DNA from 3 places in the Streptomyces sp. NBC_01689 genome. Region 3 is predicted to be linked to each of the others. Evidence: riboswitches for the same ligand, from Rfam matches in the RefSeq annotation. Region 3 holds a riboswitch; each other region holds the start of a gene.
What was found. A riboswitch is a leader RNA that binds a small molecule or an ion and turns the genes downstream of it on or off. The one in region 3 is predicted to bind cyclic di-AMP.
Positions count from the first base shown of each region.

Region 1 (9,722 bases), 5.9 Mb from region 3:
GTACCAAGGACCTGCTGGCCGTCGCCCCCACGGTGGCCCACACGCTGCCCGAGCTGCTCTCGCTGGAGTGCTGGGGCGGCGCCACCTACGACGTGGCCCTGCGGTTCCTGTCCGAGGACCCGTGGGACCGTCTGGCCCGGCTGCGCGAGGCGGTGCCCAACATCTGTCTGCAGATGCTGCTGCGCGGCCGCAACACGGTCGGCTACACCCCGTACCCCACGGAGGTCACCACCGCCTTCGTCGAGGAGGCCACCCGGACCGGCATCGACATCTTCCGCATCTTCGACGCGCTCAACGACGTCGGCCAGATGCGGCCAGCGATCGACGCCGTGCGCGAGACGGGCTCGGCCGTCGCCGAGGTCGCCCTGTGCTACACCTCGGACCTGTCCGACCCGGCCGAGAAGCTCTACACACTCGACTACTACCTCCGGCTCGCCGAGCAGATCGTCGACGCCGGCGCGCACGTCCTGGCGATCAAGGACATGGCCGGACTGCTCCGGGCGCCCGCCGCCGCGAAACTGGTGACCGCGCTGCGCAGGGAGTTCGACCTGCCGGTCCACCTGCACACCCACGACACGGCGGGCGGCCAGCTGGCCACCTACCTCGCCGCGATCGACGCGGGTGCCGACGCCGTGGACGGGGCGGTGGCCTCCATGGCGGGCACCACCTCGCAGCCGTCGCTGTCCGCGATCGTCGCGGCGACCGACCACTCGGAGCGGCCGACCGGACTGAGCCTGCGGGCGGTCGGCGACCTCGAACCGTACTGGGAGATCGTCCGCAGGATCTACGCGCCGTTCGAGGCCGGTCTCGCCTCGCCCACCGGACGCGTCTACGACCACGAGATCCCCGGCGGTCAGCTGTCCAACCTGCGCGTCCAGGCACGCGAACTGGGCCTCGGCGACCGGTTCGAGGACATCGAGGCGATGTACGCCGCAGCCGACCGCATGCTCGGCCGCCTGGTCAAGGTCACCCCGTCGTCCAAGGTGGTCGGCGACCTCGCCCTGCACCTCGTCGGCGCGGGCGTCCCGCACGAACGGTTCGCGGCCGACCCCGGCGCGTACGACATCCCGGACTCCGTGATCGGTTTCCTGCGCGGCGAGTTGGGCGATCCGCCCGGCGGCTGGCCGGAGCCGTTCCGCAGCAAGGCCCTGAAGGGCCGCGCCGCGCCCAGGCCGGTCGTCGAACTGTCCGGCGAGGACCGCGACGGACTGGAGAAGGACCGCCGGGCCACCCTCAACCGGCTGCTCTTCCCGGGCCCGGCCAAGGAGTTCGAGGCGCACCGCGACGCCTACGGCGACACCGGCGTGCTCCCGAGCAAGGACTTCTTCTACGGTCTGCGGCCGGGGGAGGAGCACGAGGTGGACCTCGACCCCGGGGTGCGGCTCCTCATCGTCCTGGAGGCGATCGGCGAAGCGGACGAGCGCGGCATGCGTACCGTGATGGCCACGCTCAACGGCCAGCTCCGGCCGATCCAGGTGCGTGACCGCTCGGTGGCCTCCGACCTCCCGGCGGCGGAGAAGGCCGACAAGACGGACCCGAAGCACGTGGCGGCACCGTTCGCCGGCGTGGTGACGCTGTCGGCCGCGGCCGGGGACCAGGTCGAGGCGGGTGCGACCATCGCGACGATCGAGGCGATGAAGATGGAGGCCGCCATCACCGCCCCGGTCGCCGGAACGGTGGGACGTCTGGCCATCACGTCCGTCCAGCAGGTGGAGGCGGGCGATCTGCTGATGGTGATCGACTAGGCGGGGCGGGGCGGTGCGGGTCGGTGCCGGCCGTCGCCGACCGGCACCGACCGGCGACGGCCCTCGCAGGCCGGGCGCCCGCGCGCAGGGAGTGGTCCGGGTCCCGGACCGGGTCACTGCTCCCGTATTCCCCACGGCGACCCGTACGCGGTGAGCAGGTCGAGGAAGGGGCGGGCCGAGAACGCCTCGGGGCCGAGGACCCCGGCGCCGCTCCACGCCCCCGTGGCCAGGAGTTCGAGGGCCACGACCGGGTTGACGGCCGTCTGCCACACCACCGCCTGGGAGCCGTACTCGGCCATCGACCACTGGTTGTCGACGACGTGGTACAGGTAGACCTCGCGCGCCGCGCCGTCCTTGGTGCCGCGCACCCACGTGCCCGCGCAGGTCTTGCCGTGCATGCGCTCGCCGAGCGTGGCCGGGTCCGGCAGACACGCGGCCACGACGTCCCGCGGCGACACCCGCACCGGGCCCGCGGCGCTCGGCACGGTCACCGGGTCCGTGCGGTCCAGCCCGAGCAGATGCAGCGTCCTGAGGGTCTGGATGAACTCCTCGCCCAGGCCGTACTTGAAGGTCACCCGCCGCGCGTCGATCCAGCGCGGCACGAGCAGCACCTCCTCGTGCTCCACGTTCACGCACTCCACCGGACCGATGCCCTCGGGGAAGTCGAAGACCTCCGGCTCGCTGAACGGCGCCGTGGTGAACCAGCCGCGGTCCGCCTCGTAGACGACCGGCGGGTTGAGGCACTCCTCGATGGTGGTCCAGATGCTGAAGGACGGAGCGAAGTCGTAGCCGTCGACGGTGAGGTTCGCACCGTCGCGGATGCCGATCTCCTCGATCTCGTCGAAGAGTTCGTCGGCGGCGTAGCGCGCGAAGACGTCGGACAGCCCCGGTTCGACCCCCATGCCGACGAGAGCGAGCGCGCCCGCCTTCTCCCAGTCGGCGGCCTGCGCGAACTGCGCGTCGCCGAGCATGACCCCGCACTCGTCGTACGGCCGCTCGGGATGCGGGCGCGACAGGGACATCGCCATGTCGACATAGGTGGCGCCGGCCGCGCGCGCCGCCTGGAAGAGGGGCATCACGAACCGTGGATCGGTGGCGTTGAGCAGGACGTCGCACCCGTGCCGGCTCAGCAGCGCGGTCACCGCGGCCTGGTCGGACGCGTCGACACGCTCGGCACGGAAGCGGCCGGCGTCGGCGAGCGCGGCGACCGCGGCCTCGGCGCGGCCCAGGTCGTAGTCGGCCACGACCATCGTCTCGAAGAAGGGGCGACGGGCCGCGATCCGGGTGATGGCGGTGCCCACACCGCCGGCTCCCACAAGCAGAACACGCATGACACGGACTTCCTCTCTGCGGAGAAGGGACGTGCCCGCGCGGACCGGGAAGCGGCGCCCCTGGCGGCCGATCCAACGCCCGGCGCTCGGATAAGGTCAATGGTGTTGGCATAAGAGCCGAGGCGCGGCGGGACCGGGAGAGCGAGGTGGCGACGGTGCCGAAAGCGGTGGTTCCCGAGGAGAAGCGGCGGCGTCGGCGCCCCACCAGGAGCGGCACCGTGCTGTCCGAGCGGCTCATCGTCGAGACGGCCCTCAGGATGCTGCGGGAGCACGGCAGCGCGGGACTCAGCGCGCGCCGGCTGGGCCTGGCCCTGGACGCCGATCCCAGCACCCTGTACCGGTACTTCCGCGGTATGGACGATCTGACCCTGGCGATCGGCGACGCGCTGATCGGCCAGGCCCTGGAGGGCTGGCGGCCCACGGGGAAGTGGCGCTCGGACCTGCGCGGCCTCGGGCTGCGCATCCACGCCGTGTACGTCGGTCATCCGCAGGCGGCCCTGCTGACCGCGAACCGGGTCACCGGCCGGGCCCACGAACTGGCGGCCGACGAGGCCATCCTCGACGTCCTGCGCACGGCGGGGTTCCCGTTGCCCGACACGGTACGGATCTATCAGGCCTTCATCGACCAGACCCTCGCCTTCGCCGCCCTCGACGCTGCCTCTCTGGCACTGCCCCGGGAGAGCCGCAGCGCCGACGAGGACATGTGGCGTTCGACGTACGCGCGTCTGCCGCGTGCCACCCATCCCCGGATCGCGGAGGCGGCACCCCTCCTGGTGGCCCGCATGGTCGACAGCGCCTATCCGACGGCCCTGGAGATGCTGTTGGACAGCGCCGCGGCGCAGTGGCGGGCGCTGCGGGTCCGCTGACGTCGACGTCGTCCGGACGTCTCGCGACCCGCGTCCGGACGGTGGCGGGAGCGCTCCCACGGCGGGAGGATACGGCTCATGACTCACGAGCCGACGATCCGCCCGTACCGGGCCGAGGACCGCGCCGCGGTGGCCCACGTGTGTGTGATGACGGCCCACGAAGGAGGGGACTCGCGGGCCGTCCACCCCGACCTGGAGCTGATGCCGACCCTGTTCGCCCACCCCTACTGCCACCTCGAACCGGAATTGGCCTTCGTGCTCGACGACGGGACCGGTCGGGCGGTCGGCTACGTGGTGGGCACCTCCGACACCGCGCGGTTCGTCCGGGACTTCCGGGACGTCTGGATCCCGGCCGTCGCCCCGCGCCACCCCCGGAGCGCGACGCCGCCGCGCTCGCCGAGCGAGGAGATGGTCGACCTGCTGCACCACCCCGAGCGCATGATCCTGCCCGAACTCGCCGCGTATCCGGCGCATCTGCACATCGACCTGCTCCCGGACTGGCAGCGCAGGGGCCACGGCCGGGCGCTGATGGACACCCTCCTCGGGGCGCTCGCCGGTCGCGGTGTCCCGGCCGTCCACCTCGGCATGGTCACCGCCAACACCTCCGCCCGCGCCTTCTACGACCGCCTCGGCTTCCACGTGATCCCCGTACCGGACCCGGGACCCCTGACGTATCTCGGCAGGCGGACGGGCCGGACGCGCCGCTCGCCCTGATCCGCACGGGAGGTGCGGGCGGCCGTGTGCCGGGGAGAGGGAGGGGCCGGACTCAACCTTATGAGGATCTCCTGCCTCTTTATGAGGAGACGTCCTGCGGTCGGTGGGGGGAGAGGGCATTGCTTGGGGCGGCGGAAGAACGTCACGGCGATGTCGGCAACGGAGCAGGCCGGACGGCGGGAGCCGGCGCCGGTCCACCACTGCGCGCCGTGCACGCGGGTGCGCACGAGGACGCGCACGACGGCGCGCGTCCTCGTGCGCGGGACGACGCAAGGGACGACGCGCCGGACGGTGTGTGCGACGTTCCCCGCGACGTCCCCTGCGACGACGTACGCGGCCGGCGGGGCGGCACGGCGTACCGGTTCGTGTCGTTCGCCGGGCGCGCCCTGCGCCGCGAGTGGCACGGCATGGCCGTCGAACCGCTCCGGCAGCTGACGCGCCGTGGACTGTCCGGACTCCTGCTGGCCTTCGTGGCCGCCTTCGGTGTCGTCTTCTTCCACGCGATCGCCCAGCATCCGACCGGCGCCACGGTGGTGCGGCTGACCGGCGGGGTCACGGCGTCCCTGCCGTTGCCGCTGGCCCTGTTGCGCACCCCCGTGTCGCTGTACGTCCCGGCCCTCGACCTGCCCGTGTGGGCGGGCATCACCCAGCTGTTCCTCGCGTTCGCGCTCGCCGAACTCGCCCTCGGCCGGGCCCGGACCCTGGCCATCGCCTACGTCACCACGCTGGCCGGCACCCTGACCGTCCGCGTGATGATCGCGATGGGGCCGGGCTGGTGGGGCCTGGGTCTGCCAGCCAGGATCGGGGACGTGCTGGACACCGGGCCGTCCGCCGCGGTGGTCGGCCTGTTCACCTACCTCGCCGTCGTCCGACGCGCACCCGTGGTGTTCGCGCTCACCGGCGGCTCGATGGTGTGGGAGTCGATCGCGAGGCCCAATCTGGCGGGCCGGGAACACCTGATCGCGGTGGCGGCCGCGCTGGTCCTCGGGCTTCTCCACGGGCGCCGGCGAAGATCCTTGCGGGCCCTGGCGATCCTGTTTCCCGAGCGCCGGACGGTGGGTCTCCCGACCCTCCCGACCGGAGCCGCTTCCGTCCCGTGGGCTTCGCCCGCCCCAACCGGTCCTGGCCCATGGTCCGTTCCTGTCCCGCCGTCCGTTGCGGACGCGCGGTCCGGCCCGGGGCCGTCCGCGAGGGACGGCTCGTCCGGGGACGGGGCGTCCGCATCGGACACCTTGTCCGGGCTGAGGCCAGCCGCGCGGACAGCCCGGCGGGCCGTCGGGCATCGCGCCGGCGACGCGTCGCCACGAGCGCGCTGACATGGGCAGAAGGCGTCCCCGTGGCGGACCCCCCGCGCGCGTGGGTGCCGGGAGGCGCGGTGTGTCGTCGGCGGACCGGCCCCGGCGTCGGCCCGCGCCTCCCGAGAAAGTACGCAAGAACTCGTCCGAGATCGTGAATACGACGAAGGTCACAATTACATATCGGACACTTCGCACATCAATCTTCACGCGAGGGACACAAGTTGGCTAAGTTGGCGCCAGGCCATACGACTTCCTCCGGCGAACCTCGCCGGGTCGGTTGGCCTCCGCCTAATCCGGTGCGGCCTCACGGCGACCGGAGCCGGGGACCCAACCGAACCCTGGGGTGAATCGGCCCAACTGCCCGACCGGGCAACGGCCGTAGGGCATACCTTCCGGATCTGTCCGCCCGAACCCGACAGCTAACTCGGTAGGCGGAGTACGGAAGGAGTACGTCCGTCATGGCGCCGGAACGCACCCCGGGCCCTGGAGGCAGCAGCCTCCCCGGCATGTCCCGCTCCGCACCCGCGACGTCGGCCCGCTCCTCGGCGGGCCTGTTCCCGCAGAGCCCCGACTCCCCCTCCCTCGGAGGGGGCGACGCCCCGAGCCGCGAAGAGGTCCAGCAGCGGATCAGCTCCCTCTACGACCGGGCCGAGACCGCCACCGGGAACTACAACGCGACCCGCGCGATGCTCAGCGGTTCGCGCGGTCGCCTCAACCCGGCGCGGGACAACGGCCGCAGGAACACCGAGACCACGCTCGACGACGTGTCCCGGCCCTGGTTCGACGTGGCCCGCGCCCAGTTGGGCCCGAGCGCCCCCGCGCGGCTGCCGGCCGACAGGACGCCGAAGCGCCGGGCGGAGGCGCTCCCCGCACCCGTCTCCAAGCCCCTGGAGAGCGGTTCCTCCGCCCGGGCGCTGGAGGCCCCGGGCCGCCCCGTCCCGGAGCTGACCGCCGGCCCCGGAGCGGGGCCCAGGGCGGAGCTGACCGCCCGTCCGGCGGCCGGACCGGCGGCGGAACTCCCCGCCGGGAGGGCCGTCGCGGCGCTGGAGGCCGGGACCGGGGTGCGTCAGGAGGCCGCCGGGGCACTGCCCGCGCCGGCCGTCGAGTCCCCTCACTCCTCCTCCTCGCTGAAGAGCCGCAAGGAGCGGAACCGGCGTAAACTCGCCCTCGCGCGTGACCTGTTGGCGCGGCACGCCGTCCAGCAGCGGACCGCCCCGGTCGCGGCGATCGAGGCACCGCCGGCCCGGCAGGCCTGGCCGAGCGCCGAGGAACTGGTCCGCCGTGAGGCCGAGGAGCAGTGGCGGGGACCGGTGTCGGCCGGTGCGGGCCTCGGCGCGCGGGTGGACACGGCCGCCCGCCCGGACGCGGGTGACCTCCTCGGCGGCGACGCCTCCCTCGACGCGGGAACCCCCCTGTACGCGGCGATGATGTCGTCCTCGGGACTGACGTTCGCCCCGGACCCGGCGTCCACGTCGGACACGGGGTCCCTGCCGGGCGTCGTGGCCGGCCCGGGTGCGGCCTTCGGGTCGGACACGGCGTCCGTCCCGGGCATGGCCTTCGTCCCGGACACGACGTTCACGCCGGGCATGACCTTCGCCTCGGACACGGCGTTCGCCCCTGGGACGTCCTACGCCCCGGAGCTGTCCTACGCCCAGGGCGTGGCCTGGGGGCCCGACCGACTCGTCGCCCCGGACCCGCTCACCACGCCGGATCCGTCGTTCGTCGCGGAGCCGCCCCGCACGCCCCTCGGCTCGCACACGGGACACATCCCCGCCGTGACCGTCGCCCCCGACGCGTCCTTCGCCCCGGCGGCATCCGTCGGTGCCGGGATGCCGGGCATCGCGGGCATGGCCGTGGGTGGCGACACGGCCGGCTCGGGATACGACGTGAAGGCCGCCAAGGCGCTGGACTTCGCCCGCGCCCAGATCGGCAGGCCGTGCGTATGGGGCGCGGCCGGGCCGGGTTCGTACGACTGCGCGGGCCTCACCCGTGCCGCGTGGATGGTGGCCGGGGTCGCGCTCCCGCGCACCGCGGGCGACCAGGCGGCGGCCACCACGCCGATCCCGCTCACCGACCTGCGGGCCGGCGACCTGATCTTCTTCTACGGCGACGTCAGCCATGTCGGCCTGTACATCGGCGACAGCATGATGATCCACGCGCCGAGTCCGGGGGCGTACATACGCGAGGAGTCGATCTTCTACGCGGGTCAGGCGGCGATCCACAGCGCCGCACGGCCGGTGTAGGGGACGTCCCGGAAGACCCCGGTCCGCCCGGTGCCCGTACCGATCCGGTGAGGGCACCGGGCGGACTTGTCCCCGGCGGTCGGCCGGGTGCCGCAGCGCGGGGGGCGCGGGCGGAGGGTGCCGTGTCCTCCCCGGGCCCGCGCCGGAACGCGCGTCGGCCTGCCGAACGGGCGCCTCCGGGCGGCTACTCGCCCGAGACCGTCGTGTTGCACGGTGTGGGCGCCCGCCCCGGACCGCTCGACCCGGACGGTTCGGCCCGGACCGCTCGGCCCGGGCCAGGCTTGCCCCGGCCGGACGGGGTGCCGTGGCACGCGGAGTCAGGGCGTGCGCCGGACGGGTTCCAGCGGTCGGATCAAGCCACTTGGCTGGCTTGTTCACAATTCAAGCACATCTTGAACACCTTTCCGCTCCATGTGGAGTCCTGGCCTCCGAATCGCCCGTCGTCAGGGGCGCGGTTCGGCGTCCTCGGTGGTGACGGGGCGCCCGGGGGCGGACGTTCGGCCCACCCTCGTCGCGAGGGCGCACAACCGGCGCCAGTCGAGGGCCGGACGGGGGTCGGGCACACCGGGACGTTTCCGGGGGACCCGGACCCGCAGCGCGCCCGGTTCGACACGGCAGTGGACCGGGGTGCGCAGCATCAGGGCCTCGCCGTCGACGCCGGCGTCGATCTCCGGCCGGTCCGCGTCCACGACCACCTCGCGCGCGGTGAGGACAGCGAGCCCCTGCGCGGCCCGGTCCAGCACCAGGGCCGCCGCCTCGGCCGCGCTGTCCACCTTGATGCCGAGGACGCCGAGCAGCCCGGAGTCGAGGCGCTCGCGGCGGCCGATCCCGGCCGGATCGTTGGTGCGGTAGGGGTTGTTGCTCACCAGTACGGCCTGCGGGGCGTCGAGCGTGGAGTCTCCGGCGCGGGCGGTGAGCCGCGGCCCGCGCTGCCGGGTGAGCAGCTCGGGCAGGAGCTCCAGAATGGTGCCGATCTTGTCCTCGCGGTACGCCGGGCTCTGGACGACCGCCGCGTAGGCGCCGAAGGAGGCGTTGTTGACGAACGGATGCCCGCCCGCGAAACCGATGTCCACCCGGAGTTCGACGCCGTCGGTGAGCGCGTCGAGACAGCGTGCGGGGTCGTCGCGGTCGAGCCCGAGGTCCATCGCGAAGTGGTTGCGGGTACCGGCGCAGACGACCAGGAACGGCAGACCGTGTTCGGCGGCGACGGCCGCGACGAGCGCCTGGGTCCCGTCGCCGCCCGCGACACCCAGCAGATCCGCGCCGTCGGCGACGGCGGCGCGCGCCAGGGCGGTGACGTCCTGTTCCTCGTCGGGGTCGAGGAGGACGACCCGCGCCCCGAGCCGCTCGGCCTTCTCCACCAGCCCGAACCGGGCCACCTTCCCGCCTCCCGAACGGGGGTTCATGACGAGGAACGGATGCCGCGGGGGCGCCGTCCCGCGTTCCCGGGCCCGCCGGGGACGGTCGCCGCGCAGCGCGTGACGGCCGCTCCAGACCGCCACGGCCCACAGCCCCAGGGACGCGG
Region 1 covers NZ_CP109592.1:8,229,107-8,238,828, forward strand. The annotation lists gene OG776_RS35380 (pyruvate carboxylase) at 1-1,745, shown strand, start outside; gene OG776_RS35385 (saccharopine dehydrogenase family protein) at 1,859-3,076, opposite strand; gene OG776_RS35390 (TetR/AcrR family transcriptional regulator) at 3,232-3,942, shown strand; gene OG776_RS35395 (GNAT family N-acetyltransferase) at 4,021-4,656, shown strand; gene OG776_RS42525 (hypothetical protein) at 4,866-5,972, shown strand; cyclic di-AMP (ydaO/yuaA leader) riboswitch at 6,230-6,404, shown strand; gene OG776_RS35405 (NlpC/P60 family protein) at 6,461-8,197, shown strand; gene OG776_RS35410 (diacylglycerol/lipid kinase family protein) at 8,641-9,722, opposite strand, start outside.
Region 1: another riboswitch for cyclic di-AMP. It lies ahead of OG776_RS35405 (NlpC/P60 family protein); the one in region 3 lies ahead of OG776_RS10040 (LysM peptidoglycan-binding domain-containing M23 family metallopeptidase).

Region 2 (9,722 bases), 830 kb from region 3:
GGACACGTCCGCGCGGTTGCCGGTGGAGACGAACGTGGACACGCCGGTCACGCCGGTGACACCGCCGCCGCGCCGGTGCAGCCGGGACAGCAGGGCGATGCCGATGGCCCCGGACTGCGCGAACAGGCCGATCCGTCCGGGGCGGGGCATCTCCGGTGCCAGGGAGGCGTTGAGGCGTACGCCGGGGGCGGTGTTGATGATCCCGAAGGTGTTCGGGCCGATGATCCGCATGCCGTACGTGCGGGCCTGGCGGACCAGTTCCCGCTGGCGTTCGCGCCCCCCGGGACCGCTCTCGGCGTAGCCGGCCGAGACGACGACGAGGCCCTGCACGCCGTGCTCGCCGCACTCGGCGACGACCTCGGGGACGTACGGCGCGGGCACGGCGACGACCGCGAGGTCGACGTGCTCGCCGATGTCGCGGACGGAGCGGTGCGCGGGGACCCCGTCGAGCTCCTTCTCCCCGAGCGACTTGTTCACCGCGTACAGCCGCCCCGTGAAGCCGGCCGCGCGGAGGTTGGCGAGGACGCTGCGGCCCACCCCGCCGGCCGTGCGTCCGGCGCCGATCACGGCGACCGAGCCGGGTGCGAGCAGACGTTGCACGGACCGGGCCTCGGCGCGCTGCTCGCGTGCGCGCTGGACGGCGAGGGAGCGGTCGGTGGGTTCGAGGTCGAACTCCAGGCGTACGACACCGTCCTCGAAGTGCCGCTTCTGCTGGTACCCGGCGTCGGTGAACACCTTGATCATCTTGGTGTTGGCGGGCAGCACCTCGGCGGCGAACCGGCGGATGTCCCGCTCCCTGGCCACCGCGGCGATGTGTTCGAGCAGGGCCGAGGCGACACCGCGGCCCTGGTGTGCGTCCTGGACGAGGAAGGCGACCTCGGCCTCGTCGGCGGGCGCGGAGGCCGGCAGGCCGCCGGGGCCGATGCGGTCGTACCGGACGGTGGCGATGAACTCGCCGCCGATGGTCGCCGCGAGGCCCACCCTGTCCACGAAGTCGTGGTGCGTGAAGCGGCGGACGTCCTTGGCGGACAGTCGCGGGTAGGGCGCGAAGAACCGGTAGTACTTCGACTCGTCCGAGACCTGCTCGTAGAAACTGACCAGGCGCTCGGCGTCGTCGACGGTGATGGGCCTGACGCGGGCCGTTCCCCCGTCGCGCAGCACCACGTCGGCCTCCCAGTGGGAGGGGTACTCGTGCCGGTCCGACGAGGTCTGCATGGGCCCCAGAGTACGGCTCGCGTCCGACAGCGGCGCGAGGCAGGCTAGGGGCAGCGGATTCGGATCCAGGCCGGGGTCCGAAGCCGGGTCCGGGACGGGTGGGACACCCGCTCCGGGCGCGCTTCACTCTATGGAACACTGGTCTAGACAACCCTGAACCCCTGAAGGGCAGCATCACATGGCTGAGCGCCGCGTCAACGTCGGCTGGGCCGAGGGCCTCCACGCCCGTCCCGCCTCCATCTTCGTCCGGGCGGCCACGGCCTCCGGCATCCCCGTGACGATCGCCAAGGCGGACGGCAACCCCGTCAACGCGGCTTCCATGCTCGCGGTCCTGGGCCTGGGCGCCCAGGGCGGCGAGGAGATCGTCCTGGCCTCGGAGGCCGAGGGAGCGGACGCCGCTCTCGACCGGCTGGCCAAGCTGGTCGCCGAGGGTCTCGAGGAACTCCCCGAGACCGTCTGAGGCACCCCACCCGGGATTCCTCCTCCGTGCGGCGGAAAAGACCTCCACACCGGAGGAAAACACCCCGCACACTGAGCGAAGGGCCCGCCCGAAATCAATGGGCGGGCCCTTCGCTTTTCCGTATTCCGGGCAGCAGAAATAATCTCCCGCGAATTACCTCTCTTTGTATACGGCCCCCGTGTTAATGACGCAGGCCCGTCATGTTTACGGGATGTTGCGAAGTCCTCACACGGTCCGGGCGCTCTCCCCCGCCGGGGAACCTGAGCCGGTGCGCGGCCGTGGCGCGCTCGGTGTGCAGCACCGTGACGGCCCGGGCCCGTTCGCCGTCGCCGCGCGCCACCGCGTCCACGATGCCGCCGTGCTCGGCCCAGGACTCCACCGGGTCGGCGGGCGCCTCGACCGTGTACATCCAGGCGATCTTGTGCCGCAGCTGGGCCAGCGTGGAGGTGAGCGCGGGGCTCCCGGAGGCCTGTGCGAGCGTCTCGTGGAACCAGCCGCCCAGGGAGCGCAGATCCTCGCTGTTGCCCTTCCTGGAGCGCTCCTGGCCCAGCCTGACCAGGCCACGCAGCACCTTGAGGTGGGCCTCGGTGCGCCGCTGGGCGGCCCGGAAGGCGCCCAGCGGCTCCAGCAGCATGCGCATCTCCAGCAGGTCCGCGGCCTCCTGCTCGGTGGGCTCCGCCACACACGCGCCCGCGTGCCGGCGGGTGACGACGAACCCCTCGGCCTCCAGGGTGCGCAGCGCCTCGCGCACCGGGACGCGCGAGACGCCGTAGCGGCGCGCGAGCAGTTCCTCGGTGAGCCGGCCGCCGCGCTCGTAGACACCCGCGACGATGTCGTCGCGGATCGCCGTGCATACCGAGTGCGCGGGAATGCGCATGACCGGACCTCCGCCTTAATCCCCGCGAAACGCGGTCGATCGACGCTCTTTCGGCGACTCTATTGCAGCGGACCGGAATTTCCGACGGCGGGCCGGAATCATGGATATTTTTTGGACAGACAGCAGTTCGAAACGCCGAAGCCCCGGCTCGGGCGAGCCGGGGCTTCGGACGTACGGACACCGGACGTGTGAACGTACGGACGCCTCGCGCCGGTGGTACGGACAGCGGGGGCATGCCGGACGCACGGACGCCGGGCGTCGGCCGTACGGGCGCGACGGGTCAGACGTTCACGCCGTGCGAGCGGAGGTAGGCGACCGGGTCGATGTCGGAGCCGTACTCCGCCGTGGTGCGCGCCTCGAAGTGGAGGTGCGGGCCGGTGGTGTTCCCGGTGGCACCGGAGAGGCCCAGCCGGCCGCCGGGCGTGACGGTCTGGCCGACGGAGACCTCGATGGACGACAGGTGGCCGTACATCGTGTACGTGCCGTCGTGCATCCGCAGGACGATCTGGTTGCCGTAGGCGCCGCCCCAGCCCGCCGTGACCACCGTGCCCGCGCCGACCGCGTGAACCGGGGTGCCGGACGCGGCGTGGAAGTCGACACCGGTGTGACTGCCGGAGGACCAGAGGCTGCCGCCGGCCTTGTAGCCCGTGGAGACGTACGAGCCGGGGATCGGCAGGACGAAGGTGTTGAGACGCTTGCGCTCGGCGGCGCGGGCGGCGCGCTCCTTGGCCTCGCGCTCCTTCTTCGCCTCCTCGACGGCCCGCTTGCGCGCGGCCTGTTCGGCCTTCCGGCGGGCCGCGGCCTCGTCGGCGGCCCGCTGCTGCGCGGCGGCCTGCGCGTCGATCTGGACGGCGACGGTGTCGCCCATGGTGACGGCCTGGGTCAGCCCGGTCTGCTCGACGGAGCTGTCCGCGGCCAGGGCCGGAGCGGCCAGGGTGCCGATGACACCGGTGGTGGTGAGCGCCGCGACGCCGACGGCGTTCGAGGTGGTGCGCTTCACGCGGCTCGGCCGACGGTGTTTCCCGGGGCCACAGGTGAACGCCATGTAGGGGCTCGGTCCTTTCCTTCCCTCTCGCCTACCGGGTTAGCTGACGGGTTCGGAGCAGGAAGGTCTCCTACGGAAGTCCTCACGGGGAGGAGGCCCGATTCACCCCAGGGACTGCGTACGGGTCCCCGGCTCCCCTGGCTCGCGCCGTACGGGGACTCGGCGATGACTGTCCGGTGCCGCGGACGCGGCGCACTGCCTGACGAACAGCCGGACCGACGCTAAGGGGGCCGTCTTTCGATCGACAAACGGAACACGGTTTTTGTAGTGCATGCCACAGGGCGTAAAGGCAACCTCCCTGCCAATACGGACAAATGGAGGGTGTTGTCGGGGCAAAAGGGGGCCCGGGTGACTCTTCGGTCACCCGGGCCCCTGGAGTCGCGTCGTCCGCCGCGCCTCGTGCCGCGCCGCTACTCAGCGGCCACGACGGTCACTTCACCGATGCCGAGGTCCTTGACGGGCTCCTCGATCTGCGCGGCGTCGCCCACCAGGACGGTGACCAGACGGTCCACCGGGAAGGCGTTCACCGCGGCCGCGGTGGCCTCCACCGTGCCGGTCGCGGCGAGCTGCTGATACAGCGTCGCCTGGTAGTCGTCGGGCAGGTACTGCTCGACCTGGTCGGCGAGCGTGCCCGCGACGGCCGCGGCGGTCTCGAACTTGAGAGGCGCCACACCCACGAGGTTCTGCACGGCGACGTCCCGTTCGGCGTCCGTCAGACCGTCCGCGGCGAGGGTGCGCAGCACCTTCCAGAGGTCGTCCAGCGCCGGCCCGGTGTTCGGGGTGTCCACGGAACCGCTGATGGCGAGCATCGCGATGCCCGTGCCGTCCGGGGCGGAACGCATCACCTGGCCGAACGCCCGCACCCCGTAGGTGTAGCCCTTCTCCTCGCGCAGCACCCGGTCCAGCCGCGAGGTGAGGGTGCCGCCGAGGCAGTACGTGCCGAGCACCTGGGCCGGCCACACCCGGTCGTGCCGGTCCGAGCCGACCCGGCCGATCAGCAACTGCGTCTGGACCGCGCCGGGGCGGTCCACGATGACCACCCGTCCGGTGTCGTCGGCGGTGACCGGCGGCACCGGGCGCGGTTCGCCGGTGGAACCGGTCCAGGCGCCGAGCGTCTCGGCGAGCAGCCCGTCGAGGTCCACGCCGGTGAGGTCGCCGACGATGACGGCGGTGGACGTCGCCGGCCGCACGTGCCGGTCGTAGAAGGCGCGGACACCCGCCGCGTCGATCTTCTGGACGGTCTCCTCCGTGCCCTGCCGGGGACGGGACATCCGCGAGCCGGCCGGGAACAGCTCCCTGGAGAGCTCCTTGGCCGCGCGGCGGGCCGGGTTGGCGCTCTCGTGCGGGATCTCGTCGAGCCGGTTGCGCACCAGCCGCTCGATCTCGCTCTCGGCGAACGCCGGTGCCCGCAGGGCGTCGGCGAGCAGACCGAGTGCCTTGGGGAGCCGCGAGACGGGCACTTCGAGGGAGAGGCGGACACCGGGGTGGTCCGCGTGCGCGTCGAGGGTGGCGCCGCACCGCTCCAGCTCGGCGGCGAACTCCTCGGCGGAGAGCTTGTCGGTGCCCTCCGAGAACGCGCGCGCCATGATCGTGGCGATCCCGTCGAGACCGGCGGGCTCGGCGTCCAGGGGCGCGGCGAGCAGCACCTCGACGGCGACGACCTGCTGGCCGGGGCGGTCGCAGTGCAGCAGCGTCAGGCCGTTGTCCAGCGTGCCGCGCTCGGGAGCGGGGAAGGCCCAGGGCTTGGGCCGGCCGGCCTGGGGCTGCGGGTGGAAGTCCATGGTGGCGAGCTCGGTCACTTCGCCGCCTCCTCGTCGGTCTCGTCAGCGGCGTCGGTGGCTTCGTCTGCTTCGGCGGCGAGCGGTTCGTAGACGAGCACCGCGCGGTTGTCGGGGCGCAGGCGGGCCTTGGCGACCTCCTGGACCTCCTCGGCGGTGACGTCGAGGATGCGTCCGACGGCCGTCAGGGCGAGCAGCGGATCGCCGAACAGGACCGCGTACCGGCACAGTTCGTCGGCGCGGCCCGCGACCGTGCCGAGCCGGTCCAGCCACTCGCGCTCCAACTGGGCCTGGGCGCGCTCCATCTCCTCGGCCGTGGGGCCCTCCTCGGCGAACCGGGCGAGCTCCTCGTCCACGGCGGCCTCGATGACCGGGACCTCGACGTCGCCCGAGGTCTTCACGTCCAGCCAGCCCAGGGAGGGCGCCCCGGCGAGCCGCAGCAGGCCGAACCCGGCCGCGACGGCGGTGCGGTCGCGGCGTACGAGCCGGTTGTAGAGCCGGGACGACTCGCCGCCGCCGAGGACGGTCAGGGCGAGGTCGGCCGCGTCGGACGCGCGCGTGCCGTCCTCGGGGAGCCGGTAGGCGGCCATCAGGGCGCGCGCCGGGACCTCTTCCTCGACGACCTCGCGCAGCTGCTCACCGATGGTCTCGGGCAGCGAACCGTCACGCGGGGCGGGCTTTCCGTCGTGCCCCGGGATGGAGCCGAAGTACTTCTCGATCCAGGCGAGCGTCTGCTCGGGGTCGATGTCCCCGACGACCGAGAGCACCGCGTTGTTGGGCGCGTAGTAGGTGCGGAAGAAGGCGCGGGCGTCCTCCAGGGTCGCCGCGTCCAGGTCCGCCATCGATCCGATCGGGGTGTGGTGGTACGGGTGGCCCTCGGGGTACGCGAGCGCGGTCAGCTTCTCGAAGGCGGTGCCGTAGGGCACGTTGTCGTAGCGCTGCCTGCGCTCGTTCTTGACGACGTCCCGCTGGTTCTCCATGGACTCGTCGTCGAGCGCGGCGAGCAGCGAGCCCATCCGGTCCGCCTCCAGCCAGAGGGCGAGCTCCAGCTGGTGGGCCGGCATCGTCTCGAAGTAGTTGGTGCGCTCGAAGCTGGTGGTCCCGTTCAGGGAGCCGCCGGCGCCCTGCACCAGCTCGAAGTGGCCGTTGCCCTTCACCTGACCCGATCCCTGGAACATCAGGTGCTCGAAGAGGTGAGCGAGTCCGGTACGGCCCTTGACCTCGTGGCGCGAGCCGACGTCGTACCAGAGGCACACCGCCGCGACCGGGGTCAGGTGGTCCTCGGAGAGCACCACGCGCAGGCCGTTGGCCAGGCGGTGCTCGGTCGCTGTCAGGCCGCCGGAGCCTGTCTCAGCTGTGGCCGTGTGACCCATGGGCATGTACGTCCCTTCGATCGCGGAAACTGCAGAATTCCTGTCGGTCCTGCCACTGTATGCAAGCGTGCCGACGGGTGGCGAAGTTCCCGCGCCCCGTACGCCGAGAGCGAGACTCACCTGCGGCGCGGGGCCGTGCTCCCGCGCCCCGGGAGCGGGCGGAAAGGGCCCCCGCGAGGCCCCTACGGACGGGTCGCGGTCCGCGTTGTCAGCGGGGCGGTCCACAATGGTGCGCGTCAGATCCCGTTCATGCCCCGGCAGAGACTGTGAAGGAGCCGCAGCAGCGATGGCCCGCCGCAGCACGAAGACCCCGCCGCCCGACGACTCGTACGAGGAGAAGATCCTCGACATCGACGTCGTGGACGAGATGCAGGGCTCCTTCCTCGAATACGCGTACTCGGTCATCTACTCGCGAGCCCTGCCGGACGCCCGTGACGGCCTCAAGCCCGTGCATCGGCGCATCGTCTACCAGATGAACGAGATGGGGTTGCGCCCGGACCGCGGCTATGTGAAGTGCGCGCGTGTCGTCGGCGAGGTGATGGGCAAGCTCCACCCGCACGGCGACGCGTCGATCTACGACGCCCTGGTGCGGCTGGCCCAGCCGTTCTCCATGCGCCTGCCGCTGGTCGACGGCCACGGCAACTTCGGCTCACTCGGCAACGACGACCCGCCGGCCGCCATGCGGTACACCGAGTGCCGGATGGCCGACGCCACGTCGCTGATGACCGAGTCCATCGACGAGGACACGGTCGATTTCGCGCCGAACTACGACGGCCAGGAGCAGGAGCCCGGCGTCCTGCCCGCGGCGTACCCGAACCTCCTGGTCAACGGCTCGTCGGGAATCGCCGTCGGCATGGCGACCAACATGCCGCCGCACAACCTCGGCGAGGTCGTCGCGGCCGCCCGGCACCTCATCCGCTACCCGGGTGCCGACCTCGAGACGCTGATGAAGCACGTCCCGGGCCCGGACCTGCCCACCGGCGGCCGGATCGTCGGCCTCTCCGGGATCAGGGACGCCTACGAGTCGGGCCGCGGCACCTTCAAGATCCGCGCCACGGTGTCGGTGGAGGACGTGACGGCGCGCCGCAAGGGTCTCGTCGTCACCGAACTGCCCTTCACCGTCGGTCCGGAGAAGGTGATCGCCAAGATCAAGGACCTGGTCGGCTCCAAGAAGCTGCAGGGCATCGCCGACGTGAAGGACCTCACCGACCGCGCCCACGGCCTCCGCCTGGTCATCGAGATCAAGAACGGCTTCGTGCCGGAGGCGGTCCTGGAGCAGCTCTACAAGCTGACGCCGATGGAGGAGTCCTTCGGCATCAACAACGTGGCCCTGGTCGACGGCCAGCCCCTCACCCTGGGCCTCAAGGAGCTGCTGGAGGTCTATCTCGACCACCGCTTCGAGGTCGTGCGCCGGCGCAGCGAGTTCCGCCGGGGCAAGAAGCGCGACCGGCTGCACCTGGTCGAGGGCCTCCTCGTCGCGCTGATCGACATCGACGAGGTCATCCGTCTGATCCGGTCCAGCGAGAACTCGGCGCAGGCCAAGGAGCGCCTGATCGAGCGGTTCTCGCTCTCCGAGGTCCAGACGCAGTACATCCTGGACACCCCGCTGCGCCGCCTCACCCGGTTCGACCGCATCGAGCTGGAGTCGGAGCGCGACCGGCTCAACGGCGAGATCGACGAGCTGACCGGGATCCTGGAGTCGGACTCCGAGCTGCGCAAGCTGGTCTCCACCGAACTGGCCGCGGTCGCCAAGAAGTTCGGCACCGACCGGCGCACGGTGCTCCTGGAGTCGGCCGGTTCCTCCACGGCGACGGTTCCGCTCCAGGTGGCGGACGACCCGTGCCGGGTGCTGCTGTCCTCGACGGGCCTGCTCGCCCGCACGGCGAACGGCGATCCCTTCGCCGACGCGCAGGAAACCAAGCGCACCAAGCACGATCTGATCGTCTCCGCGGTGCAGGCGACGGCCCGCGGTGAGATCGGGGTGGTCATCTCCTCGGGCCGGCTGCTCCGGCTGAACGTGATCGACCTTCCGCAGCTGCCGGAGACCGCGTCCGCGCCCAACCTCTCCGGGGGCGCGCCGATCTCCGAGTTCCTGCCGTCCCTGGAGCCGGACGAGACGGTCGTCTGTCTCACGACGCTCGACGAGTCGTCGCCCGGTCTGGCACTCGGCACCGAGCAGGGCGTCGTGAAGCGTGTGGTCCCCGACTACCCCCTGAACAAGGAGGAGTTGGAGGTCATCACCCTCAGGGACGGCGACCGGATCGTCGGCGCGGTCGAGCTGCGCACCGGCGAGGAGGACCTGGTCTTCGTCGCCGACGACGCCCAGTTGCTGCGCTACCAGGCCTCCCAGGTGCGCCCGCAGGGCAGGGCGGCGGGCGGGATGGCGGGCATCAAGCTGACCGACGGGGCGAAGGTCATCTCCTTCACCGCGGTCGACCCCGCGGTGGACGCGGTGGTCTTCACCGTGGCCGGCTCGCGCGGCACGCTGGACGACTCCGTCCAGACCACGGCCAAGGTGACCCCGTTCGACCAGTACCCGCGCAAGGGCCGCGCCACGGGTGGCGTGCGCTGCCAGCGGTTCCTGAAGGGCGAGGACTGCCTGTCGCTGGCCTGGGCGGGCGCGGCTCCGGCCCGGGCCGCGCAGAAGAACGGCACCCCGGCCGAGCTGCCGGAGATGGACCCGCGCCGCGACGGCTCGGGCGTGTCGCTGGCGAGGCCGGTGTCGGTGGTGGCGGGTCCGGTGTAGCGCCGGATCAGCCCTCCGGACTCCGTTCCTGTACGTAGCGCAGGACGCCCCACATGCTGTGTTCGTCGGCGTGCGGGGCGTCCTCCTCGCATGCCGCCAGTTCCTTGCCGAGGGCGGCGGTGTCGACGCCTGAGCCGATCAGTACGAGCTGGGTGCGGCGCCCGCCGGCCGCCCCCGGGCCTCCGCTCCCGGAGCCCGCGGGCCAGGGCTCCGGACGGAACCGCAGGA
Region 2 covers NZ_CP109592.1:3,187,679-3,197,400, forward strand. The annotation lists gene OG776_RS13390 (bifunctional acetate--CoA ligase family protein/GNAT family N-acetyltransferase) at 1-1,215, opposite strand, end outside; gene OG776_RS13395 (HPr family phosphocarrier protein) at 1,394-1,675, shown strand; gene OG776_RS13400 (GntR family transcriptional regulator) at 1,857-2,552, opposite strand; gene OG776_RS13405 (M23 family metallopeptidase) at 2,833-3,597, opposite strand; cyclic di-AMP (ydaO/yuaA leader) riboswitch at 3,611-3,772, opposite strand; gene OG776_RS13410 (M16 family metallopeptidase) at 4,008-5,396, opposite strand; gene OG776_RS13415 (M16 family metallopeptidase) at 5,393-6,754, opposite strand; gene OG776_RS13420 (DNA gyrase/topoisomerase IV subunit A) at 7,035-9,494, shown strand; gene OG776_RS13425 (CobW family GTP-binding protein) at 9,502-9,722, opposite strand, start outside.
Region 2: another riboswitch for cyclic di-AMP. It lies ahead of OG776_RS13405 (M23 family metallopeptidase); the one in region 3 lies ahead of OG776_RS10040 (LysM peptidoglycan-binding domain-containing M23 family metallopeptidase).

Region 3 (9,722 bases):
TGTGGGACTTCGGGAAGACGCTGGTCAAGCAGGCAGTGGCGAACCGCTAGGCGAACCGCTCCTGTCCCGCCCTGTTTCGTCACACTTTTTGTATCCCGATCCGCCCCGTCCCGAGTGCCGTCCGGTCCTCGGGGTGGGGGCGGTCGTGAGTTCTTTGCCTCTGAGGCAATAAATTTGCCCGAGAGGCAAGTCTGCGGCTCAATGGAGGCATGAGCCCCATCGAGCCGGGGGCGGCGGACACGCCGCCCGAGCCCGGGGCAGCCGAGGTGCTGCCCGTCGTCGCGCCGCAACTGCGTGAACTGCGGCGGCGCGCCGCACTGACCCTGGAGGCCGCGGCCCGCGCCGCCGGCCTCTCGGCCGCGCATCTCTCCAGGCTGGAGACGGGACAGCGCCAGCCCTCGCTGCCGATGCTGCTCGCCCTCGCCCGCATCTACGGTACGACGGTCTCGGAGCTGCTGGGCGAGAGGGCCGCCGAACGTGACGCGATCGTCCGGGCGGCGGACATGGAGCCGACCGCGGCGGGCGGCTGGACCTACTGGCAGGCCGGTTCCCCGGGCCGCGGGATGCAGGCACTGCGTGTGCACGTCCCCCACGGGTCCCAGGGCGACATCGTGCGCGTCCATCCCGGCGAGGAGTGGCTCCACGTGCTCCAGGGACGGCTGCGGCTGCGCCTGGGCGACACCACGCAGGTCCTGGCGCCCGGGGACAGCGCGCACTTCGACTCGTTGACCCCGCACCGGATAGCCGCCGCCGACCAGGCGGGGGCCGATCTCCTCTTCGTACACACCCTGCTGCAGAGCCCCGCCGCCGCGCTGTGCCTCGGCCCGGCGGCGGCGCACCCGACCCTGGGAGAGACGTCATGACGGAACCCACGGAGCCCGGCCCCCGGCGGTCCATGGAGGACAAGTTCCCCCGTGCGCTGTGGGTGCGGCTGATCATCTACGTCGCTGTCGGCCACCTCTTCGCGGCCTTCATCTACCTGCTGTTCACGCTGGGAGCGCAGAACCAGTAGAGCCGGGACCGACCCGTGCCCGTACGGCCGTGTCCACATGGCTGTACGGGCGCGGCCGTACGTACGGGCGCCGACGTCAGTCGAGGAGGCGCTCGCGCAGCCGGTCGCGCAGCTCCGGGGTCAGGCGCAGGGCCTTCTCCAGATAGCCGTCGACACCGCCCCAGGTCTCCTCGATCGTCTCGAAGGCCGCCGTCAGATATTCGACCCGCGCGTCGAACAGCGGGCTGAGCAGCTCCATGACCTCGGGGGAGCGGGCCGCGTCGGAGGTGCCGTTGCGGTGGACCTTGTAGCGGCGGTGCCGGGCGTTCGACTCCAGGTAGTCGGCGACGATCGCGTCGCGCTCGACGCCCACGGCGAGGAGCGTCACGGCTATGGACAGGCCCGCGCGGTCCTTGCCCGCCGCGCAGTGCATCAGCGCGGGCACGCTGTCCTCGGCCAGGGCGTGCAGCACCTGGGTGTGCTCGGCGGTCCGCTCGGTGATGATCGCGCGGTACGAGCCGATCATCCGGGCCGCCGCTCCGCCGTTGCCGAGGTGGGCGCGGAGCTGGTCCAGCTCGCCGTCGCGGACCATCTTCCAGAACTCGCTGCCGTCGGCCGGGTCGGTCAGCGGCAGATTCACGTTCCGCACACCCGGAAGCTCGACGTCCGGCCCCTCCAGCTTCTGGTCCGAGGCGTTGCGGAAGTCGAAGACGGTGTGCAGCCCGAGGGAGGAGAGGAACGCGGTGTCCTCCGGCGTGGCGTGCGCGAGGTGACCGCTGCGGAACAGCCGCCCGGGCCGCACCCGCCGGCCGTCCACGGTGGGCAGGCCGCCCACGTCCCGGAAGTTGCGCACGCCGGTCAGTTCGGGCTCGGTCGACGGGACCTGCTGCGTCACGGGGGCTCCTCCCATAGGTCCGTCGGCACCGCTCGTCGTCGCCCGCCGACGGGAATCGCCTCTCGACGATACGACATGGGTTCCTGGGGCAATGAGTTGTCCACAGGGTTGATATCACCCATAGGTCCCATATGTGCAATCTGTCGGATGTGATGGAACTGGCCCTGGAATATGCACTCATGGGGTGACGTGCGTGAGCAGCGTCATACATGTGACGATGCGTTGCGGCATCCGATTTCCGGTGCGCCCGTGCGGCCGGGCGGGGACCCGGGTGGAGGGCTCTTCGTGCACGGAGGGTGACGGGCAATCAGGGCATCGATCAAGAAAGAGGTGCGTACCGGGTTCGCGGACGGTTGTCGCCGCGCCGGTCCCTCGCCTACGTTCGCCCTCAATCCGGACGGACGCCCAATCCTGCCGCCGCCCGGAATCCGCACTCACCCGTACACGGCAGGAGCGGGGGACCCACAGGTATCGCGCCTGTTCCGGTCTCCGGAACGGCTAGGGGTACAGCCGTGCCGTCGCGCGGCCGGACATCTCCAGTCCGCACCCGACAGCTCACCTCGCAGGCGCCGGAGAGGAAATGCGCCATGCCCGCGAAGGGTAAGCACCGTCGTCCCAAGTTCCTGCGTCTGCCCCGCTCGATCGCCGTGGCCGGCACCGGTGGTGCCGCGCTCGCACTGCCGTTGATGGGGGCCGTCTGCGCCCACGCCGCGGCCCCGGCGGCCGCCGTCCCGTCCGCCGCGCAGAAGATCGCGACGGTCTCCGTGTCCGCCGGAACCGCGGTGGAGAAGACCTATGTCGTGAAGGCCGGTGACACGCTCGCGAAGATCGCCGACCGTCAGCACGTCAGCGGCGGCTGGAAGAAGCTCTACGCCGACAACCGCGCGGTCGTGGGCGCCGATCCGGCGGCGATCCGGCCCGGTCTGAAGCTGACGATCGCGGGGCCGGACACCACGCACTCGTCCGTGTCCACCGCCACCCCGACCTCCGTCGGGCCCGCGGTCGAGGCCGCCGCCAAGGCTCCCCAGGCCGCCGCCGCGGCGTACACCCTCCCGGTCGAAGGGGCCACCATCGGCACCGGCTACAAGGTGCCCGGCAGCATGTGGTCGAGCGGCTATCACACCGGTGTGGACTTCGTGGTCCCGACCGGCACCACGGTCAGGTCCGTCGCCGCGGGCACGGTCGTCTCGGCCGGCTGGGGCGGCGCCTACGGCAACCAGGTCGTCATCCAGCACGCCGACGGCCGGTACTCGCAGTACGCCCACCTGTCCGCGCTCTCCGTCTCGGCGGGGCAGAGCGTGACCGTGGGGCAGCGCATCGGCCTCTCCGGCGCGACCGGCAACGTCACCGGTCCGCACCTGCACTTCGAGATCCGCACGACACCGGACTACGGCTCGGACCTGGACCCGGTCGCGTACCTGCGCGCGCACGGCGTCGTCGTCGGCTGACGCACCCCCACACGTCCCGCGGGCCGGACCCCTTGAAGCAAGGGGTCCGGCCCGCGGTGTGTCGGCTGTTCAACCACGCCTGGGGAAGCCCTATTCCGGATTTCGGCCATTCTTTATGAGTGGCTTATATCACCACCCGTCAACCCATTCCTACGGTCGCGTAGCTCACATCCCAAGGTGAATCATGGCTCGACGTGGCAGACGATTCGAAGAGTGACAACAGAGCGGTGATCGGGTCGTACGTGGCGGTGGGGGACAGCTTCACCGAAGGCGTCGGCGACCCCGGCCCCGAAGGAGCCTTCGTCGGCTGGGCGGACCGTTTCGCGGTCCTGCTCGCGGACCGGCAGCCGGAGGGCGACTTCACCTACACCAACCTCGCGGTCCGCGGGAAGCTGCTCGACCAGGTCGTCGAGGACCAGCTCGGGAGGGCCAAGGAACTCGCCCCGGACCTGGTCTCCTTCTGCGCGGGCGGCAACGACATCATCCGGCCCGGCACCGACCCCGACGAGGTGGCGGAGCGCTTCGAGCGCGCCGTCGCCGACCTCACCTCCGCCGTCGGCACCGTCATGGTGACGACCGGCTTCGACACCCGTGGCGTCCCGGTGCTCAAGCACCTGCGCGGCAAGATCGCCACGTACAACGGGCACGTCCGGGCCATCGCCGACCGGTACGGCTGTCCGGTCCTCGACCTGTGGTCCCTGAAGACGGTCCAGGACCGGCGCGCCTGGGACGGCGACCGGCTGCACCTGTCGCCGGAGGGCCACACGCGGGTCGCGCTGCGGGCCGGTCAGGTGCTCGGCCTCGACGTGCCCGCCGACCCGGACCAGCCGTGGCCTCCCCTTCCGCCCAGGGGCACGCTGGAGGTACGGCGGGACGACATCCACTGGGCGCGCGAGTACCTGGTGCCGTGGATCGGGCGGCGGTTGCGCGGGGAGTCCTCGGGCGACCACGTGGCGGCCAAGGGGAGCCTGTCGCCGGACGACATCAAGATGCGGATCGGGTCCGTCGCCTGAGCCGTATGAGTCGTATGGGCCGCGCGAGGCGGCGGGACGGACGGCGGACGGGTCCGCGGGGACGCCGGCCCTGACGGGGACGGTGCGCGGGGGCGGACTGCTCAGCGCACCGCCGCCGTCAGGGCCGCGCGGTCGAGTCCCAGCTCACGCGCCAGCGCGTCGTCCACCCACTCCTGGGCCCGCGTCCGTGACACGGCGCCCGTGTACGCGGTCATCTGCACCGCAAGCCCGTCGAGCAGGGCGGTCAGCCGCAGCGCGGCACCCGCGGGATCCGGGCACCGGAACTCCCCGCCGGCCACGCCTTCCGCGATCACCTCGGTGATCGCCGCCTTCCACTGGCTGTCGAGATGGCGGGTGACCTCCCGCAGCGCGGGCTCGCGCAGCGCCGCGCCCCAGCCCTCGATCCACAGCCGCCACCCCTTGGCCTGGCCGGTCGGGGCGTACCAGCGGACGGCCGAGCGGAGCCGCCGCAGCGCGGACGTGCGACGGCCGAGCAGCTTGCGCAGATGGGCGAGGTCGTCCTCGGCGGCATGGGTGAACGCGGCCGCGACCAGCTTCTCCTTGGTGGAGAAGTGGTACAGCACCAACGCGTTGCTCACCCCGAGGGAGGAGGCGACGTCGGCGATCCGCACCGCCGCGACGCCCCGTGCCTCGATCTGTCCGACGGCGGCCCGCAGCAACTCCTGACGCCGCTCCGCCACGCTCAACCGCACCCTTGCCACGCGGTAACCCTAGTGCCTCGCCGGGGCGGCACGGCGGGGCACCGCCCGATCCGGACGCGGGCCGCCCTTTCCGGCGCCCCCGAACTCCCGTATCGCTCAGGCGAGTTGGGTGAGGCGTGGGGTCCTCGGGCGAAGGGCGGTACGGAGGAGCGGCCCGGACCGCGGGACCCGGACGACTGGTGCGAGGGCCGGTGCGAAGGCCCGGCACGGGCGGCCGGCCCGGAGCCCCGGGACGGTCAGCGGTACCACCCGAAGCGTTCCGCGATCACCGGGAGCCGGTCGGCGACGATGGCGTGCGCGGCGGCCCGGGGCGTCGTGCCGTCGGCCTCCGCGCGGGCCAGCACCCGGTCGATCAGACCACGCATCGAACGCCGGGTGTACGCGAACGCCTCCTCGGCGTCCGCGCCGATGTCGCCGAAGAGGGTCCACCACCACCAGGCGTTCGTACCGGAGTTGACGACCACGTCCGGCAGCACGAGGACGCCGCGCGCGGCGAGCAGGTCCTCCGCCTCGGGCAGGACCGGCATGTTGGCCGCCTCCACGATCCAACGGGCCGTGACGCGACCCTGGTTCGTGGTGTCGATCGCGTACGAGACCGCCGCGGGCACCAGGACGTCCGCGTCGGCCGACAGCCAGGCGTCGGCGGGGAGTTCACGGTCGGCCGGGCGCAGCGCCGCGCGGTCCACCGTCCCGTAGGCGTCCCGCGCCGCGAGCAGCGCGTCGACGTCGAGCCCTCCGGGGTTCCCGATCGTGCCCCTGACGTCGGCGACGGCCACGACGGTGAGGCCGGCCCGCGCGAGGAAGCGCGCCGTGGCACCGCCCATGGTGCCGAAGCCCTGCACGGCGACGCGCGTTCCCCTGTACGCGGTCCCGGCCCGGTCGAGGGCCGCGAGCACCGACTCGGCGACACCGCAGCCGCCGACCAGTTCGTCGAGCCCGATCCCGTCCACCTCGACCGCGAAGGCGTCGGCGAGACGGCTCCGCGCGCTCTTCTCGTCGTCGAGCAGCGGGTACACGGCCTGGATGGACGAGACGAGTCCCGCTTCCGCGGCGGCCCGGTCGACGAGGTCCTGGGTGAGCCCGAGGTCCTCGCCCGTCGTCCAGAAGGCCTCGATGTACGGGCGCATGGCCCGCAGGTAGCGCACCAGGAGGCCGTACGCCGCCGGGTCCCGGGGGTCGCAGTCGATGCCGCCCTTCGCGCCGCCCAGCGGGATGTAGCGGCCCTCGGGGTTGTAGTGCAGGGCCTCCTTCATCGTCATGCCCCGCGCCAGTCCGGCGACCTCGTCCAGGGTGCAGCCCTCACGCATCCGCAGCCCGCCGCTGGAGACACCGCGGACCAGACGGTCGACCACCAGGAAACCCGGGCGGCCGGTGACGTGGTCGGTCCAGGTGAGGGTGATCAGTGGCGAGGCCGGGGGCACGGTCGACGGCGCGGTCATGGGGTCTCCTCGGGGGGCGGCGATCGGGGTGGGGCGGAGGGGCGTGCGTGGGTGCCGCTCGGGAACGGCACTCCTCCAGGAAGCGGCCGTCCTCGGCGGGAGCGTCGGCATCCTCTCGTACCTCCCGGCGCGGACGGTCCGGCGCGAACGCCCCCGACCGGAACCTTTACTGAATCGCGAGTCAGTATCGTAGGGCCGTGCCGACCGTGCCGACCGTGCCGACCGTGTTGACCCGCGGCCGATCCGCGGCCGATCCGCCGTTCGTCCGCCGTCGGTCCGCGGGACGGACGACCGTACGGGGGACGGCCGACGGGAGGTCGAGGGGCGGTCGGGGTGTGCGCGAGCGGCCGGACGCGCGGTGATGACGCGACGGTCCGGGCGGTCCGGGACGCGCCGGGGTCCGGTCCGTCCCCGTGTCGCGCCGGGCGGAGCCGCGAGCCCTGAATCCCCGCGCCCGGTGCGGGAGGAGTGCCGCCCGGAATTCCGTCGCCCGGTGCGGAAGAAGTGCGGACGCCCCGGGGTTGCGCGTTACGGGTGGACGGGCCTTCGCGGCGCGCCCGCCCGATACCGCGGGCGCGGGGAGGCCGCGCTCGCGGTGTGTGTGCCGGGGGACACCGCGCCGTGACACCGTCGACCCGGCGCTGTCAGAGGGGCCGACCATAATGGGAGGCCTGACCGACTCCATTGGAGGTACCGTGACCGGTTTCCGTACGTTGAGCTCCGGGCTCCGCGCGCTGCAGCCCGCCGCCTTCGGCGCGGAGCCGGGCGGTGAGCGCATGGAGCGCATCCGCAGATCCCCGAATTTCGCGGACGGGGTCTTCCAGAACCCGGTGAGCGCCCGGACCCGCCCCGACGGCTCCATGATCGAGTTCGCGAAGGTCTTCTTCCGCAGGGAGGAGCGTGTCCGCCGCGCCCCCGCGGGCGCGGTGCCGGTGCACCCCACGACGCTCGCCGACCTCGCCAGGCCCGCGGCGAGCGGGCTGCGGCTCACCTGGATGGGACATTCCAGTGTGCTGGCGGAGATCGACGGACACCGGGTGCTGTTCGACCCGGTCTGGGGCGAGCGCTGTTCCCCCTTCGCCTTCGCCGGTCCCAAGCGGCTGCACCCGGTACCGCTGCCGCTGGCCGCGCTGGGTCCGGTGGACGTCGTCGTGATCTCGCACGACCACTACGACCACCTGGACCTGCCGACCATCAAGGCCCTCGCCGGCACGGACACCGTGTTCGCGGTGCCGCTCGGCGTCGGCGCCCATCTGGAGCACTGGGGCGTCTCCCCGGACCGTCTGCGCGAGCTGGACTGGAACGAGTCCACGAAGGTCGGCGGCATCTCCCTCACGGCGACGCCCGCCCGGCACTTCTGCGGCCGGGGCCTGCGCAACACCCAGCACACCCTGTGGGCCTCCTGGGCGGTGGCGGGCGACGAGCACCGGATCTACCACAGCGGCGACACCGGCTATTTCGAGGGCTTCAAGGACATCGGCGCCGAGCACGGTCCGTTCGACGCCACGATGATCCAGATCGGCGCGTACAGCGAGTTCTGGCCCGAGATCCACATGACGCCCGAGGAGGGCATGCGCGCCCACCTGGACCTCCAGGGCGGCCCCGGTGGCGTGATGATGCCGATCCACTGGGCCACGTTCAACCTGGCGACGCACCCGTGGGTGGAGCCCGGCGAGGGGACCATAACGGCGGCGCACGCGGTCGGCGCGCGCATCGCGCTGCCCCACCCCGGCGAGCCTTTCGAGCCCACCTCCGAGACCGTTCCGTCCGAGCCCTGGTGGCGCGGTGTGGCGCTGCCGCCCGAGGGCGGCTGGCCCGTGGCGGAGGCGAGCGGTACCGCCGCTCCGGCCGCCGGCCGGGCCGGCTCCGGCGCGGACTCCGACACGCCGGGTGACGCCGGGGGCGGAGCCGCCGAGGACACCGGCGAGCCGGAGACGGTGCCCGCCGGCTGAGAACCCGGACACCACGACCTGCGGCGAGGGCCGGGGAGCTGCGCGCTCCCCGGCCCTCGCCGTCTGTTCTTGACCGCTTCTGACCAGCCCTGATCGGACCCCGCCCTCCGGGGAACGTGTGTCCGACGGTGATATCGGTCTGCCGTACGAGGCCTCATACCAGAGCGGGACGCCGACCGGGGGACTTTGTCAACTGCCCATCGCACCTGTCCCGTTGCCGACTACTGTCAGTTGCCGTCGGGCGACGCGGGGCCGATTTTTTCGGCTCTCTCGACCGGCACCGCGATGGCGCACGCCCGAGTCACGCAGACCCGCGGGAGCCCGAGTGCCCCCGACGCCGAGTACGAGGACGCAGATGTCTCACCTTCGCGCACCGGCCGCCCGCGCAGACCGCCGTGAGGGCGGGCGGCACGGACGGCCGGTCGCCCGTGTCGTCCCCTCGCAGCCCGAGACCCACCTCCGGCCCCAGCTGCTGCGGATGGCGGTCCTGCCGCCCACCGCGGTGGCGCTCAGCGCGTGCGCGGCCGTCCTGTTCACCGTGCGCTCCACCGGCGCACGCCCGGGCGCGTCCCTCTGGGCGGTCCTCGCGGGCGCCTTCGGGGTGGCCCTCGCCGGCATCCTCATCGCCGCCGTGGCCGCCGACCGGGCCGCACGGTCCGTCCGCGACCGCCTCGGCGCGTTACGCCGCACCAGCGCCCGTACGGAAGCGGACCTGCGCGCCGTCGTCGAAGGCCTGCGCCGCGGCGAGACGCCGACCCCGCGTGCGCCGAGCCGCCGGCCCGTCCCGGACGCCGACGACTTCGAGCTGCTCGCCGCCGACCTCTCCCGGGCGCACGACGGCGCCGTCACCGCCGTCGTCCAGGCCGCGCAGCTCTCCAGCCGGGCCGGCAGCGAACAGAAGGTCGAGGTCTTCGTCAACCTGGCACGGCGGCTTCAGTCCCTCGTGCACCGGGAGATCTCGATCCTCGACGAGCTGGAGAACGAGATCGAGGACCCGGACCTGCTCAAGGGCCTCTTCCACGTCGACCACCTCGCCACCCGCATCCGCCGGCACGCCGAGAACCTCGCCGTCCTCGGCGGCGCCGTCTCCCGGCGGCAGTGGAGCAACCCGGTCTCCATGACCGAGGTGCTGCGGTCGGCGATCGCCGAGGTCGAGCAGTACTCGCGGGTCAAGCTGGTACCTCCGATCGACGGCACCCTGCGCGGGCACGCGGTCGCCGACGTCATCCATCTGCTGGCCGAACTGGTCGAGAACGCCACGG
Region 3 covers NZ_CP109592.1:2,353,766-2,363,487, reverse strand. The annotation lists gene OG776_RS10060 (aspartate aminotransferase family protein) at 1-50, shown strand, start outside; gene OG776_RS10055 (helix-turn-helix domain-containing protein) at 210-863, shown strand; gene OG776_RS10050 (DUF6126 family protein) at 896-1,012, shown strand; gene OG776_RS10045 (tyrosine-protein phosphatase) at 1,089-1,886, opposite strand; cyclic di-AMP (ydaO/yuaA leader) riboswitch at 2,312-2,470, shown strand; gene OG776_RS10040 (LysM peptidoglycan-binding domain-containing M23 family metallopeptidase) at 2,474-3,334, shown strand; gene OG776_RS10035 (SGNH/GDSL hydrolase family protein) at 3,562-4,347, shown strand; gene OG776_RS10030 (TetR/AcrR family transcriptional regulator) at 4,449-5,048, opposite strand; gene OG776_RS10025 (glutamate dehydrogenase) at 5,306-6,508, opposite strand; gene OG776_RS10020 (MBL fold metallo-hydrolase) at 7,204-8,460, shown strand; gene OG776_RS10015 (ATP-binding protein) at 8,816-9,722, shown strand, end outside.